3 regions of the Arthrobacter sp. TJ-238 genome follow, and region 1 is predicted to be linked to each of the others. Evidence: riboswitches for the same ligand, from Rfam matches in the RefSeq annotation. Region 1 holds a riboswitch; each other region holds the start of a gene.
The links. A riboswitch is a leader RNA that binds a small molecule or an ion and turns the genes downstream of it on or off. The one in region 1 is predicted to bind cyclic di-AMP.

Region 1 (4,025 bases):
CGGCGGTACGCTCAACGTCGCCGCGAACTGCGTCGACCGGCACGTCCGGGCCGGCAACGGCGACAGGGTGGCCCTGCACTTCGAGGGCGAGCCGGGTGACCGCCGCAGCGTGACCTACGCCGAGCTGCAGGACGAGGTGTCCCGCGCCGCCAACGCGCTCCTCGGGCTCGGCATCGGGACGGGTGACCGCGTGGTCGTCTACCTGCCCGTGCTCGTCGAGACGGTGGTCATCACGCTCGCCTGCGCCCGGATCGGGGCCGTGCACTCCCTCGTGTTCGGCGGGTTCTCGGCCGAGGCGCTCCGCTTCCGTGTCGAGGACACCGCGGCCAAACTGCTCGTCACCACCGACGGCCAGTACCGCCGGGGCACCGCCGTCCCGGTCAAGGACAACGCGGACGCCGCCGTCGAGGGTGTGGACAGCATCGAGCACGTCCTCGTGGTCCGCCGGACGGACTCCGCCGTCGCGTGGACCGGAGGCCGCGACGTCTGGTGGCACGACGTCGTCGACCCGGCCTCACCGCACCACACGCCGGAGGCCTTCGACGCCGAGGCACCGCTGTTCATCATGTACACGTCGGGGACCACCGGGAAGCCGAAGGGCCTCGTGCACACCTCGGGCGGGTACCTGACGCAGGCGTCGTCGAGCTTCGAGCACCTCTTCAGCAACCCCGATGCAGCGCAGCGGGACGATGACGTGCACTGGTGCACCGCCGACCTGGCCTGGGTCACCGCGCACACCTACGAGCTGTACGGGCCGCTCTCCAACGGCGCCACGCAGGTCATCTTCGAGGGCACCCCGAACACGCCGCACCCCGGCCGGCACTTCGAGATCATCGAACGCTACGGTGTCACGAGCTACTACACCGCGCCCACCCTGGTCCGCTCGCTCATGGGCTGGTTCCCTGACGGCATCCCGCGCGGCTACGACCTCTCGAGCATCCGCGTGCTCGGCACGGTGGGCGAAGCCGTCAACCCCGAGGCATGGCGCTGGTTCCGGAGGCACCTCGGCCGCGACGAGGTGCCCGTCGTCGACACCTGGTGGCAGTCGGAAACCGGCGCCACGGTGCTCTCCCCCAGCCCCACCGACACCGACTTCAAGCCCGGCTGCGCGGCGCGCGCCCTGCCCGGGGTGAGCACGCGCATCGTCGACGAGGACGGCCGGACCGTCCCGCCCGGCGAGCAGGGGCTGATCGTTGTCGACCGGCACGGTCCCGCCATGGCCAGGACGGTGTGGGGGAACCCGCAGCGCTACCTGGACGCCTACTGGCGGATGTTCGCGCGGCAGGGCTGGTTCCTCGCGGGCGACGGTGCCCGGTACGACGACGACGGCGACACCTGGATCCTGGGCCGGGTGGACGACGTCATCAACGTCTCGGGGCACCGCCTGTCCACCATCGAGATCGAGTCCGCGCTGGTGGCCCATCCGCTCGTCACCGAGGCGGGTGCCTGCCCCGTACCGGATCCGCTGACCGGCCACGCCATCGCGGCCTTCGTGGTGCTCGCGGCGGGTGCGGACCCGGAGGCCGACGTCGTCGCGGTGCTGCGCGCCCACGTGGCGGAGGCCATCGGCCCGATCGCGCGGCCCTCGGCCGTCGTCGTCGTGCCCGATGTCCCGAAGACGCGGTCCGGGAAGATCATGCGGCGCCTGCTCACGAAGCTCTACGAGGGCGCGCCGCTCGGGGATACGACGTCGCTGCAGAACGAGGGGTGCATCCCCGGGATCCAGGACGTGCTGGCCGCGCGGGCCTGACGGGTCCGTGCCCGTCAGGCCCGCCGGCGCCCGTTATTAACGCAAGGAAGCGGCAGGTGCCCCGTCCAAGCACCTGCCGCTTCCCGTGTGTGGTCCGCCTAGGTGTTATACCCGGACGAAGGATGCTCCCGGGAGGTCCGAGAGGGGGTGCTGCATGGTCAGGTTCGAACCGTTCATGCCGCTGCTGATGACCTGGCCGCCACCGGCGTAGATGGCCACGTGGCCACCGGTGATGACGATGTCGCCCGGGGCGGGGGTCGCCACGGTCGAGCCGAACTGGAAGAACTGCGACGGGCCGAGGTCGCCCGCGGCGATACCGGCGGCGCGCAGCGCGTTCTCCACGAGCACGGTGCAGTCATAGACGGCTCCGGCTGCAAGCTGTCCCTGCGCCGAGGCCAGGAGGGTCGCACCGACGCCGCCGGCTGCCGGGGTGGCGGCGGCCGAGGCCAGGTAGACGCCCGAACCCGGGTCCGTCGAGACGGCCGGAGCCGGAGCCGGAGCTACGGCTGCTGCCTGCTGCACGACCGGAGCCGGAGCTACGGCTGCTGCCTGCTGCACGACCGGCGCCGGGGCGACGACCGCTGCCTGCTCCACGGGAGCGGCAGGAGCGGCGGGAGCGACGGCGACAGGGACGGAGACCGTCGGCGCCGGGGCCGATCCACCCGCGGGGATCGCGATGGAATCACCCGGGAAGATGATCGATGCCAGGGAGAGCCCGTTGGCCGCGAGGACCGCGGTCAGGTCGGCACCGTAGCTGGCGGAGATCGCGCCGAGGGTGTCCCCTGCGACGACCGTGTGCGTCGCACCGGTCGCAGCTGCTGCCGGAGCGGCGGCGACAGCGGGAGCGGCCGGGGCCGCTACTGCTGCGGGAGCGGCCGGGGCCGCTACTGCAGCGGGAGCCGTCGTCGTGCCCTGGTCCGAGTAGGTGCCGGCGTTGGCGGTGCCGACGGCGCTGAGCGCGAGGCCCGACGTGACGGCGACGATGGCAACGGGACGGCCGATCATCGTGGCGTTGGCCTTGGCGGCGCGGGACAGGCCCTGCAGCGCGAGATTGCCGTCGATATCGGCACGGTGGCGCGCCGAAGAGATGTTTCGTGACATGGATGTATACCTCTCCCATGCCTGCGGGGTGAGCTGTCGGGTTCGGATGGGAGTCACCCGGTCGCGCGCGTCACCTGGTCGGCGTGTGCAGTGCGACTTAACCCCAAGGACGTCCGCAGTCAGAGCTGCGCGTCCACTGGAACTGTGGTTCCCCCGTCCCCGCCGTGGTGATTGCGAACGTATCCCGGACGACGGCAGGGCTCGGCATTCCGTCCAGGAGCACCTCTCATGGGCAGAGGCACCAGAAGAACATAGCTACTGCTCGAACGTTTTGTCACATTCCCGTAACGGCGGTTATCCTGCCCCTCCGACGCGGGCCGATCGCCACCGGCGGAGGGCGAGCGCGGTGCCTGCCACGGTGAGGACGAGCAGGACGGACTGCTGGAGATGGAACCAGAGGGCCGCCCCTGGTTCCGCGCTGATCGCCGCAGCGATGAGGCTGCTGGACAGTGCGGCCGTCAGCGCCACGCCGACGCAGAACAGCGTGCCCCAGAGCCTCCGCTCGTGGGCACGCTGCGCGTTCTTCCAGCTCTCCATGTCCTCCAGCCTAGGCGGCAGGGGCGTGCGCGGTGTGCTGGGACCGCGCACGCCCCTCGTGCATCAGCGCCGGGCGGGGGCGCCGGCGTTCCTGATCAGGTCGAGGGCCTGCTCCGGGAACCAGCCGCCTGCCGCGGGGTCCACCCGGCCCCACTCGGGATCGACCCCGCCGTTGGTGGTCAGGCCGCGGCTGCACTCGCCGTCCGACTCGCCGGGCACCTTGATCCACAGGAAGGCGTCGGCGAGGTCGTTGCCCGTGTCCGTGGTGGGCGTATGGCCCAGTCCGCGAGCCGGAGGATTGCACCAGACCTGCGGATCCGGGTAGGTCGCCGTCGGCACCCACGGCCCGCGGCCGTTGCGGCTGGTATCGACCACGAAGTGCGCCAGGTCCTCCGACGTCGGCGCGTTGCGGGCACCCGCCACGTTCTGGGCGTACCAGGCATCCGTCAGGCCCCACGTCGAGAAGTCGGAGGGTGAGGCCGGGTAGAACTGGCTGGCGCAGGAGCCGTAGGCGCCCGGGTCGATCTCGGTGGCGTAGTAGATGCACTGGGACACCCAGGAGCCGTACTTCAGCTGCCGCTCGGTGAGCTCGTAGTTGGAGACGTTGAGGAAGAACCCGTCCGCCTTCTGCACGCCG
Region 2 (4,025 bases), on a different contig from region 1:
CACTGATGACCTGGCCGTTGCCGACGTAGATGGCCACGTGGCCGCCGGTGATCACGAGATCGCCGGGGGCGGGGCTGCTGACGACGTCGCCGAACTGGAAGAACTGGCCCGGGGCGAGATCGCCTACGGACTTGCCGACCGAGCGCAGTGCCTTCTCGACCATGGCGGTGCAGTCCTGGGCGACGCCGATCTGGGCGTACGCCGAGCCGACCAGGCCGGCAGCGACGCCGGAGGACGGGGCGGGAGCAGGAGTGGGCTTGGGAGCGGGAGCGGGAGCCGGTGCGACGGCGGCGGGCGCTGCGGCCGGTGCCACGGGAGCGGGAGCGGGAGCCGGTGCGACGGCGGCGGGCGCTGCGGCCGGTGCCACGGGAGCCGGTGCGGCGACGGGGGCCGGTGCCACGGGAGCCGGTGCGGCGACGGCAGCCACGGCGGGAGCGGCCGGCGCTGCGACCGGAACGACGGCGACGGGCGCTGCGACCGGGGCCGGCGCGGCGGGTGCCTGCTCCTCGACCACGGGAGCGGGCGCCTCGACGACGGGCTCGGGGGCGGCGGTGACCTCGACGGCCACGCGGTCGAAGGAGACCGTGGCGGTGGCGGGGACGGTGACCTCGGCCGAGACGACCCGGCTCACGGTCAACGCCGTGGAGGACGCTACTTCGCGCTCTGCGGGGGTGGCCCCGTGGGCCGGGAGGCCGGCGGTGAGGACGAGGCCCGAAGCGGCGACGATGACGGCTGCCTGGCGGCCGACCGATCCGGCGTTGGAGGTGACTGCAGTGGACAGGTTCGTCAGCGCACTGACGTTCCGGGCCGCACGGTGGCGGCCCAATGAAGAGCTATTGGACACGTTGGATTGCCTCTCCCAACGCCTGCGAGGTGAGCTGTCGGATTCGGATGGGAGTCACCCGGCCGCTGCGTGAAGCAGCGACTTAACCCCAAGGATTTCGGTTACGAAACCCAGAAATTGGTTCCCCCGCCTCTGCCATGCGATGGTGCGGACGGACCTCGAGCAATGGCAGAGCTAGGCGATTTGCAGGAGGGTGCCGGATCTAGAGCGAATTTGGCACGAGATGAAAGCTACCTCACAACCACCCGTTTGTCACGTTACGATCACGAAATGGTGTGTTCTTGGTGACGACGCCGGTTCGGAGGACCTTCTGCACACCCGCGCGGCGGCGGCCGAGTCCTCAGGCGGCGACGGAGACGAACACGTGCGAGGCCACCTCGGGCGGCAGTTCCAGGGCTCCCTCGACCCCCGGGACGCGGACGGACACGTAGTCACCCACGGATTCGAGATTGAGCTGCGCTCCGGGACGGAGGCCGCCCTCGTCGAGCTGCGTGAGCAGTTCAGGATCCACCTGGATCGGCTCGGCGAGGCGCACCAGGGTGACCTGCTTCCCGGGTGCATACGTGCCCATGGCGGACAGCAGGGTCACCACGCCGTCGGTGAACCGCTCGGACTCGATCCCGCCGATGGCCGCGAGTCCGGGGATCGGGTTGCCGTACGGCGATTCGGAGGGCTTGCCGAGGAGCTCGTAGAGCCGCCGCTCCACCCGCTCGCTCATCACGTGCTCCCAGCGGCAGGCCTCGTCGTGGACGTAGGCCCAGTCGAGACCGATGACGTCGCTGAGCAGCCGCTCGGCCAGACGGTGCTTCCTCATGACGCCCGTGGCCCTGTGGCGGCCCAGTTCGGTGAGCTCGAGGTGCCGGTCACCGGAGACGACCACGAGACCGTCACGCTCCATGCGGCCGATGGTCTGGGAGACGGTCGGACCCGAGTGGCGAAGGCGCTCGGCGATGCGCGCGCGGAGGGCGACGATGTTCTCTTCCTCGAGTTCAAGGATGGTCCGCAGGTACATCTCAGTGGTGTCGATGAGGTCCGTCATGCGGTTCAGCTCCTTGGTGCGGTGCGGGTGCGCGGCTGGAATGCCTCACGCCGGTGAGGCAGGCCAAAGCCGCCACGGACTGCTCCGCCCCACGCCCCCCAAGGTTAACCCATGGCGCAACGGCCCCGGCAATCGGGCGGAGCGCGGTCAGGGCGGCTTCCCGCAGCCGGTTAACAAATGGAGGGCCCGGGACCGCTGGGGCAGAATGAGGCCGTACCTGCCGCCCAACAGCTGGAGCATCGCATGAGTGACTCGCCCCGTATTCCCGACCACCTCCTGCCCTCGGACGGCCGTTTCGGCGCGGGCCCGTCGAAGGTCAGGAGCGGCCAGGTGGACGCGCTCGTGGGGGCGGGGCGGTCGCTGCTCGGGACCTCGCACCGGCAGGCTCCTGTCCGGGACCTCGTCGGCCGGGTCCGGACGGGTCTCAGCACGTTCTTCGGCGCCCCCGACGGGTACGAGGTGGTCCTCGGCGTCGGCGGCTCCACCGCGTTCTGGGACGTCGCCACGTTCGGGCTCGTCGAGCGGAAGGCGCAGCACCTGTCTTTCGGCGAGTTCGGCTCGAAGTTCGCCTCCGCGACGACGAAGGCGCCGTTCCTGGAGGCGTCCTCCGTCATCACGTCGGAACCCGGCACACGCCCGGATCCTGTCGCGGAGGCCGGCGTGGACACCTACGCCTGGCCGCAGAACGAGACGTCCACCGGTGTCGCCGCTCCGGTCCGGAGGATCGACGGCGCCGACAACGGCGCACTCGTGGTCGTCGACGCGACCTCCGCAGCAGGCGGGCTCGACGTGGACGTGGCGCAGGCCGATGTCTACTACTTCGCGCCGCAGAAGAACTTCGCGTCCGACGGCGGCCTGTGGCTGGGGCTCTTCTCCCCCGCCGCACTCGAACGCGCCGCGCGGGTCGATGCCGGCGACCGATGGATCCCGGATTTCCTGAACCTCCAGACCGCCATCGACAACTCGCGCCTGAACCAGACCTACAACACGCCGTCGCTGTCCACGCTCGTGACGCTCGATGCCCAGGTGCAGTGGCTCAACGCGCAGGGCGGACTGCCCTTCGCGACCGCACGGACGGCGGATTCGGCGGGGCGCCTGTACCGCTGGGCCGAGGCGTCCGCCGTCGCCCGCCCGTATGTCGCCCGTCCCGAAGACCGCTCGAACGTGATCGTGACCGTGGATTTCGACGACGCCGTGGATGCAGCACGCATCGCCGCGATCCTCCGGGCCAACGGGATCGTCGACGTGGAGCCCTATCGCAAGCTGGGCCGCAACCAGCTCAGGGTCGCCACGTTCGTGGCGATCGAGCCCGACGACGTCTCGGCCCTGATCGCCTGCATCGATCACGTCGTCGAGAATCTGCTCTAGGGCCGGTCGTCCACAGGCCCGCGCTATGGGGACGACATCGCGTGACTACTCCTCCACAGTCACGTCCCGCTCTGCGGAATAGAACATGTGTTCCATGAAATGGAGCCATGGCCGTCGCACCGACCGAACCGCTGACGCGGGCAGGCGGTTCGCTGGGTTCGGCGCGCTCGGCCCTAGCCGACTGTGCGCGCGCCCTGGGCCGTCGGCACCATGTCCTGTCCAGGACCGAGGCCCGCGATCTCGTCGTGGAGGTCGAGAACGTGTCCAGGATCGTCGATCACCTGCAGATCCGCCCTGGCCGCGGTCGTACTGCCCGGCCTGTCCGGCCCCGGCCTCCCGGCAACTGGCGGACACCGCCCACAGGTCATGGTGACGATCGCCCACCAGGATCTCGTCGGCATGACCGAGCAGGCCGGCTCCACCGGGTTCTCGGTACAGGCCAGTGCCCGTACCATCAGGAAGCTCGCCTGCGACGCCGACCTCATCCCGGTGGTCCTGGGCGGAAGCGGCCAGGTGCTGGATCTCGGACGGACCGCGGCGAAACCTGTTCCGGCAGGCAGGGCAGGTCATCGATGCGGACGTCACGCATCGATGACCTGCCCGTTCCGACCGACCCGGACCAGCCGAACCGGTAGGTCCCCGTGGTGGGCGTCGATGATGGATCATCGACGGGCGTGGCGTGCAGCGCCGGAAACCCTACGGCGCGTTGTCGCCGGCTCCGGCTTCGTGGTCGAGACGCAGGCGGCGCGGTGCGGACCGGTCGTAGCGCAGCCG
Region 3 (4,025 bases), on a different contig from region 1:
TCCTCGGGCTCTCGGTCACCGATGCCCTGTACCGGGACAACCCGGGCCTGTCCGAGGGTGAGCTCGCCAAGCGGCGGTCCGCCGTCGTGAGTACCAAGGCCCTCGCGGGCGTCGCGCGCACCCTCGACCTCGGCAGCTACGTGCTGCTCGGGCAGGGCGAGAAGCTGACGAACGGGCGGGACAAGGCGTCGATCCTCGCGGACACCATGGAGGCCGTGATCGGCGCCGCGTACCTCAGCCACGGGATCGAGACCGCCCGCGCCATGGTCATGCGCCTCATCGGGCCCCTGCTGCGGGACTCCGCGGTCCTCGGCGAGGGCACCGACTGGAAGACCCGCATCCAGGAGACCGCGGCCGGGCGGCGACTCGGCCTCATCGACTACCAGGTCGAGGGCACGGGCCCCGACCACGCCCGCACCTTCACGGCGCACCTGCTGATCGGCGGGGTCGGATACGGTTCCGGGCACGGACCGTCGAAGAAGGAAGCTGAGCAGGCGGCGGCAGCGGCGTCGTGGAAGCTGCTCACCGAAGGGGCCGGTTCCGTGCACGGGGCCGGGGAACCCTCCGACGCGCGCGACGGTTCCTGAGTGCCTGAACTGCCTGAAGTCGAGGTGGTCCGCCGTGGCCTCGCCCGCTGGGTGACCGGACGCACCATCGAGGACGTGGACGTGGTCGACGCCCGGTCGCTCCGGCGGCACGTCGACGGCGTCGAGGACTTCGTCGGCAACGTCACCGGGGCGCGCGTCACCGACGTGGTGCGCCGCGGGAAGTTCCTCTGGCTCGTTCTGGAAGATGCAGCCGGCGCGGACACCCCGCCGCACGTCGCACTGATGGCGCACCTCGGCATGAGCGGGCAGCTCCTCATCGAGGAACCCGCCGCGCCGCGCGAGAAGCATCTCAAGGTACGCCTGACCCTCTCCGCCGCGCTCGACGAGGAGGGCGTGCCGCTGCCCGCCGAGCTGCGTTTCGTGGACCAGCGCATCTTCGGCGGCATGTTCGTCGCCGACCTGCAGCCCACCGGGGACGGTCACCCGGGAGGGCTGGGGGAGGGCAGCCTGCCCCTCGTGCCGCACCAGGCCGCCCACATCGCACGCGACCTCCTCGACCCCGCTTTCGACCCCGAGGCCTTCCACCGGCGCCTTCGCGCCCGCAGGACCGGACTCAAGCGCGCGCTGCTCGATCAGGGGCTCGTCTCCGGCATCGGCAACATCTACGCCGACGAGGCCCTGTGGGCGGCCCGTTTCCACTACGCCCGGCCCACCGACACCCTGCGGCGCCCGGACACCCGGCGGATCATCGAGGCGGCCACCGGTGTGATGACCCGCGCCCTGGCGGCCGGGGGCACGAGCTTCGACGCCCTCTACGTGAATGTCAACGGTGCCTCGGGCTACTTCGCGCGGGATCTCGAGGCCTACGGGCGCGGCGGCCAGCCGTGCCGCCGTTGCGCGGACGAGGGCCGGCACACGCTGATCCGCCGGGAGTCCTTCATGAACCGGTCCTCCTACCTCTGCCCGCACTGCCAGCCGAGACCACGCAACGCGAGGACGTAGCCTCCCCGGGCCAGTGACGTGATCTTTCCCTCGTGATCCAAACGTGACAATCCGGGACCTCTCGCGTACCGTTGAAGCCGTGCCCGCGCCACCACGGCGGGGCACTCATCCTCTTTCAGCCGAACCCTGTCGATGAGGATGAACCGTTCGCACAAACCATTCGACAGGGGCGGGGGAACCAGTAGCGGACTCTTCAACGAGTCCTAGGGGTAAAGACACGCGTTGACCAGCCTGGGGGCGTTGGTCGGCAGGTGCGTGTCCGGATGTCCCATCCGAACCCGACAGCTAACTTCGCAGGCTTTGGGAAAGGCAACAGCATGTCCAAGAGCCATATCGCGCGCCACCGGGCCGTCCCCACGCGCACCAACCCCCTCGTCACGGCCTCACGCGCCGTCACTGCGACCGCGTCCGTCGCCGGCAAGCCCGCCGCGGTCGTCGTCACCGCGTCCGGCCTCCTGTTCGGCGCGGCACTTCCCGCCAGCGCAGCCGGTGAGATCAGCACCGACACCCAGCAGTCCACCGCGAGCACCACCGCGGCCGGCACCTACACCGTGCAGGCCGGCGACACGCTCGGCAGCATCGCCTCCTCGCACGGCGTCAGCCTCGATGCGCTGTTCGCGGCCAACGGCCTCGGCTACGCCTCGGTCATCTACCCCGGGCAGTCCATCTCGCTGGGCGGTTCCGCCGCCCCGCAGCAGTACTCCGCTCAGTCGGTGCCCGCACAGTCCGTGGCCGCACAGGCAGCGCCCGCGCAGGCAGTGCTCGCGAGCACCACGGCGACCCCGGGCAACTCCATTGGACTCAGCACGCAGTCCGCCGCCTCCATCGCGCCGAGGGCGGCCTCGCTCCCCGGGATCGTCGGCACGGCGATGCAGGGTGTCGGCTCGGGCTACGTCTTCGGCGGCACCGCCTACGGCGCCTGGGACTGCTCAGGCTTCGTCCAGTGGGCCTACGCACAGCAGGGCATCAACCTGCCCCGCACCACGTGGGCGCAGTTCGCCGCCATGACGCCCACCAGCACCCCCCAGCCGGGTGACCTGGTGAGCCAGAACGGTGGCAGCCACGTCGGGATCTACCTCGGCGACGGCCAGATGGTCAGCGCGCTGAACCCGTCGCAGGGCACCCAGGTGCACTCGGTCAACGTCATGTCGGTGGACGGTTACTACACCCGCTAGAGCGGACAGACGGCGCAGACCGGCGGCAGACGCCGGTCGCGACACGCAAAGGGCGGGGTGCTTGCACCCCGCCCTTTGCCGTACCCGGCTTCGGGTGTACATTCCGGCGGGTCACGCCTACCCGGAGGAGCACCGATGTTTCGAGGATTCGCCACCGTCACCTTCTACGCCGACGATCTCGCCGCCGCCCGCGACTGGTACACGGAACTGCTGGGGACAGCGCCGTACTACGCCTTCCCGCCGCCCCCCGAGCCTCCCGCCTACCTCGAGTTCCGGGTGGGTGACGACGAGGACGAGCTCGGGTTCATCGACCGGAGGTACGGGCCCTCCGGGGCGTCCCTCGGGCCGGGTGGCGCCGTCATGTTCTGGCACGTCGACGACCTGACCGGCACGCTGGACAGGCTGCTCCGGCTAGGCGCCACCGAATACGAGGCGGTGACGGAACGCGGGACCGGCGGGTTCACGACGGCGTCCGTGGTGGACCCCTTCGGCAACGTGCTCGGCATCATGCACAATCCGCACTACCTCGAGGTCCTGGCTGCACGGAGGGCCTGAGCGTGACGCGCCGGAGCCCCTAGCGCGAGTAGTGCCGGGCCAGCCGCTCGAAACCCTCGTCGATGCTGACGTCCGGCTCCCAGCCGAGGACCTCGCGCGTGCGCCGCTGGTCGAACCAGTGCGCGGTCGAGAGCTGTTCGGCCAGGAAGCGGGTCATGGGGGGCTCCTCGGTGCGGCCCGCGGCGCGCCAGGCGCGCTCGATCACCGCTCCCGCGCCTCGGGCGAGCGCTCCGGGTACCGACCATGCCGGTGGCGCCTCCCCGCCCGCGCGGCAGATGCCGGCCACGAGCTCCGCGATGGGGCGCGGCTCGCCGTTCGTGACCACGAAGGCCCGACCCTGGGCGGCGTCCATGCGTCGCAGGCAGGCGACGATCCCCGAGGCCGCGTTGTCCACGTAGGTCGTGTCGATGAGGGCGGTGCCGCCGTCGAGCAGGGGCAGGCGGCGGCGGCGCGCCCGGTCGATGACGCGTTCGACGAGCTGCGTGTCGCCCGGACCCCACACGATGTGCGGGCGCACCGCGGCGACGCGGAAGCCCGGCCCGGAGCGGTCGAGTGCCAGCAGCTCCGCGGCTGCCTTCGTCCTCGCGTAGTCGCCGCGCGCAGAGGCAGGATCGGCGGGGCCGGCAGGAGCGCCGACGAGGGACGACCCGTCGTGGGCGACCGAGGGGGAGGAGACCTGCACGACGTCGGTCGCGCCGGCGTCCTGCGCCGCGTCGAGCAGGCGCCTCGTGCCCTCGACGTTGAC

Region 2: it holds a riboswitch for cyclic di-AMP, as region 1 does, so the genes downstream of both, AC4D2O_RS03585 (NlpC/P60 family protein) here and AC4D2O_RS01050 (LysM peptidoglycan-binding domain-containing protein) in region 1, are expected to answer to the same signal.
Region 3: it holds a riboswitch for cyclic di-AMP, as region 1 does, so the genes downstream of both, AC4D2O_RS13430 (C40 family peptidase) here and AC4D2O_RS01050 (LysM peptidoglycan-binding domain-containing protein) in region 1, are expected to answer to the same signal.

What each region holds. Positions count from the first base shown of each region.
Region 1 is NZ_JBZCNH010000001.1:224,434-228,458, forward strand. Features, by position in the region: gene acs (acetate--CoA ligase) at 1-1,750, shown strand, start outside; gene AC4D2O_RS01050 (LysM peptidoglycan-binding domain-containing protein) at 1,856-2,851, opposite strand; cyclic di-AMP (ydaO/yuaA leader) riboswitch at 2,857-3,037, opposite strand; gene AC4D2O_RS01055 (hypothetical protein) at 3,146-3,388, opposite strand; gene AC4D2O_RS01060 (glycoside hydrolase family 6 protein) at 3,452-4,025, opposite strand, start outside.
Region 2 is NZ_JBZCNH010000002.1:46,432-50,456, reverse strand. Features, by position in the region: gene AC4D2O_RS03585 (NlpC/P60 family protein) at 1-844, opposite strand, end outside; cyclic di-AMP (ydaO/yuaA leader) riboswitch at 850-1,002, opposite strand; gene AC4D2O_RS03580 (iron-dependent transcriptional repressor DtxR) at 1,185-1,883, opposite strand; gene serC (phosphoserine transaminase) at 2,127-3,251, shown strand; partial or broken gene AC4D2O_RS03570 (DUF222 domain-containing protein) at 3,489-3,794, shown strand; gene AC4D2O_RS03565 (MFS transporter) at 3,948-4,025, opposite strand, start outside.
Region 3 is NZ_JBZCNH010000006.1:5,149-9,173, forward strand. Features, by position in the region: gene rnc (ribonuclease III) at 1-587, shown strand, start outside; gene mutM (bifunctional DNA-formamidopyrimidine glycosylase/DNA-(apurinic or apyrimidinic site) lyase) at 588-1,550, shown strand; cyclic di-AMP (ydaO/yuaA leader) riboswitch at 1,689-1,865, shown strand; gene AC4D2O_RS13430 (C40 family peptidase) at 1,868-2,725, shown strand; gene AC4D2O_RS13435 (VOC family protein) at 2,861-3,280, shown strand; gene AC4D2O_RS13440 (NAD-dependent epimerase/dehydratase family protein) at 3,300-4,025, opposite strand, start outside.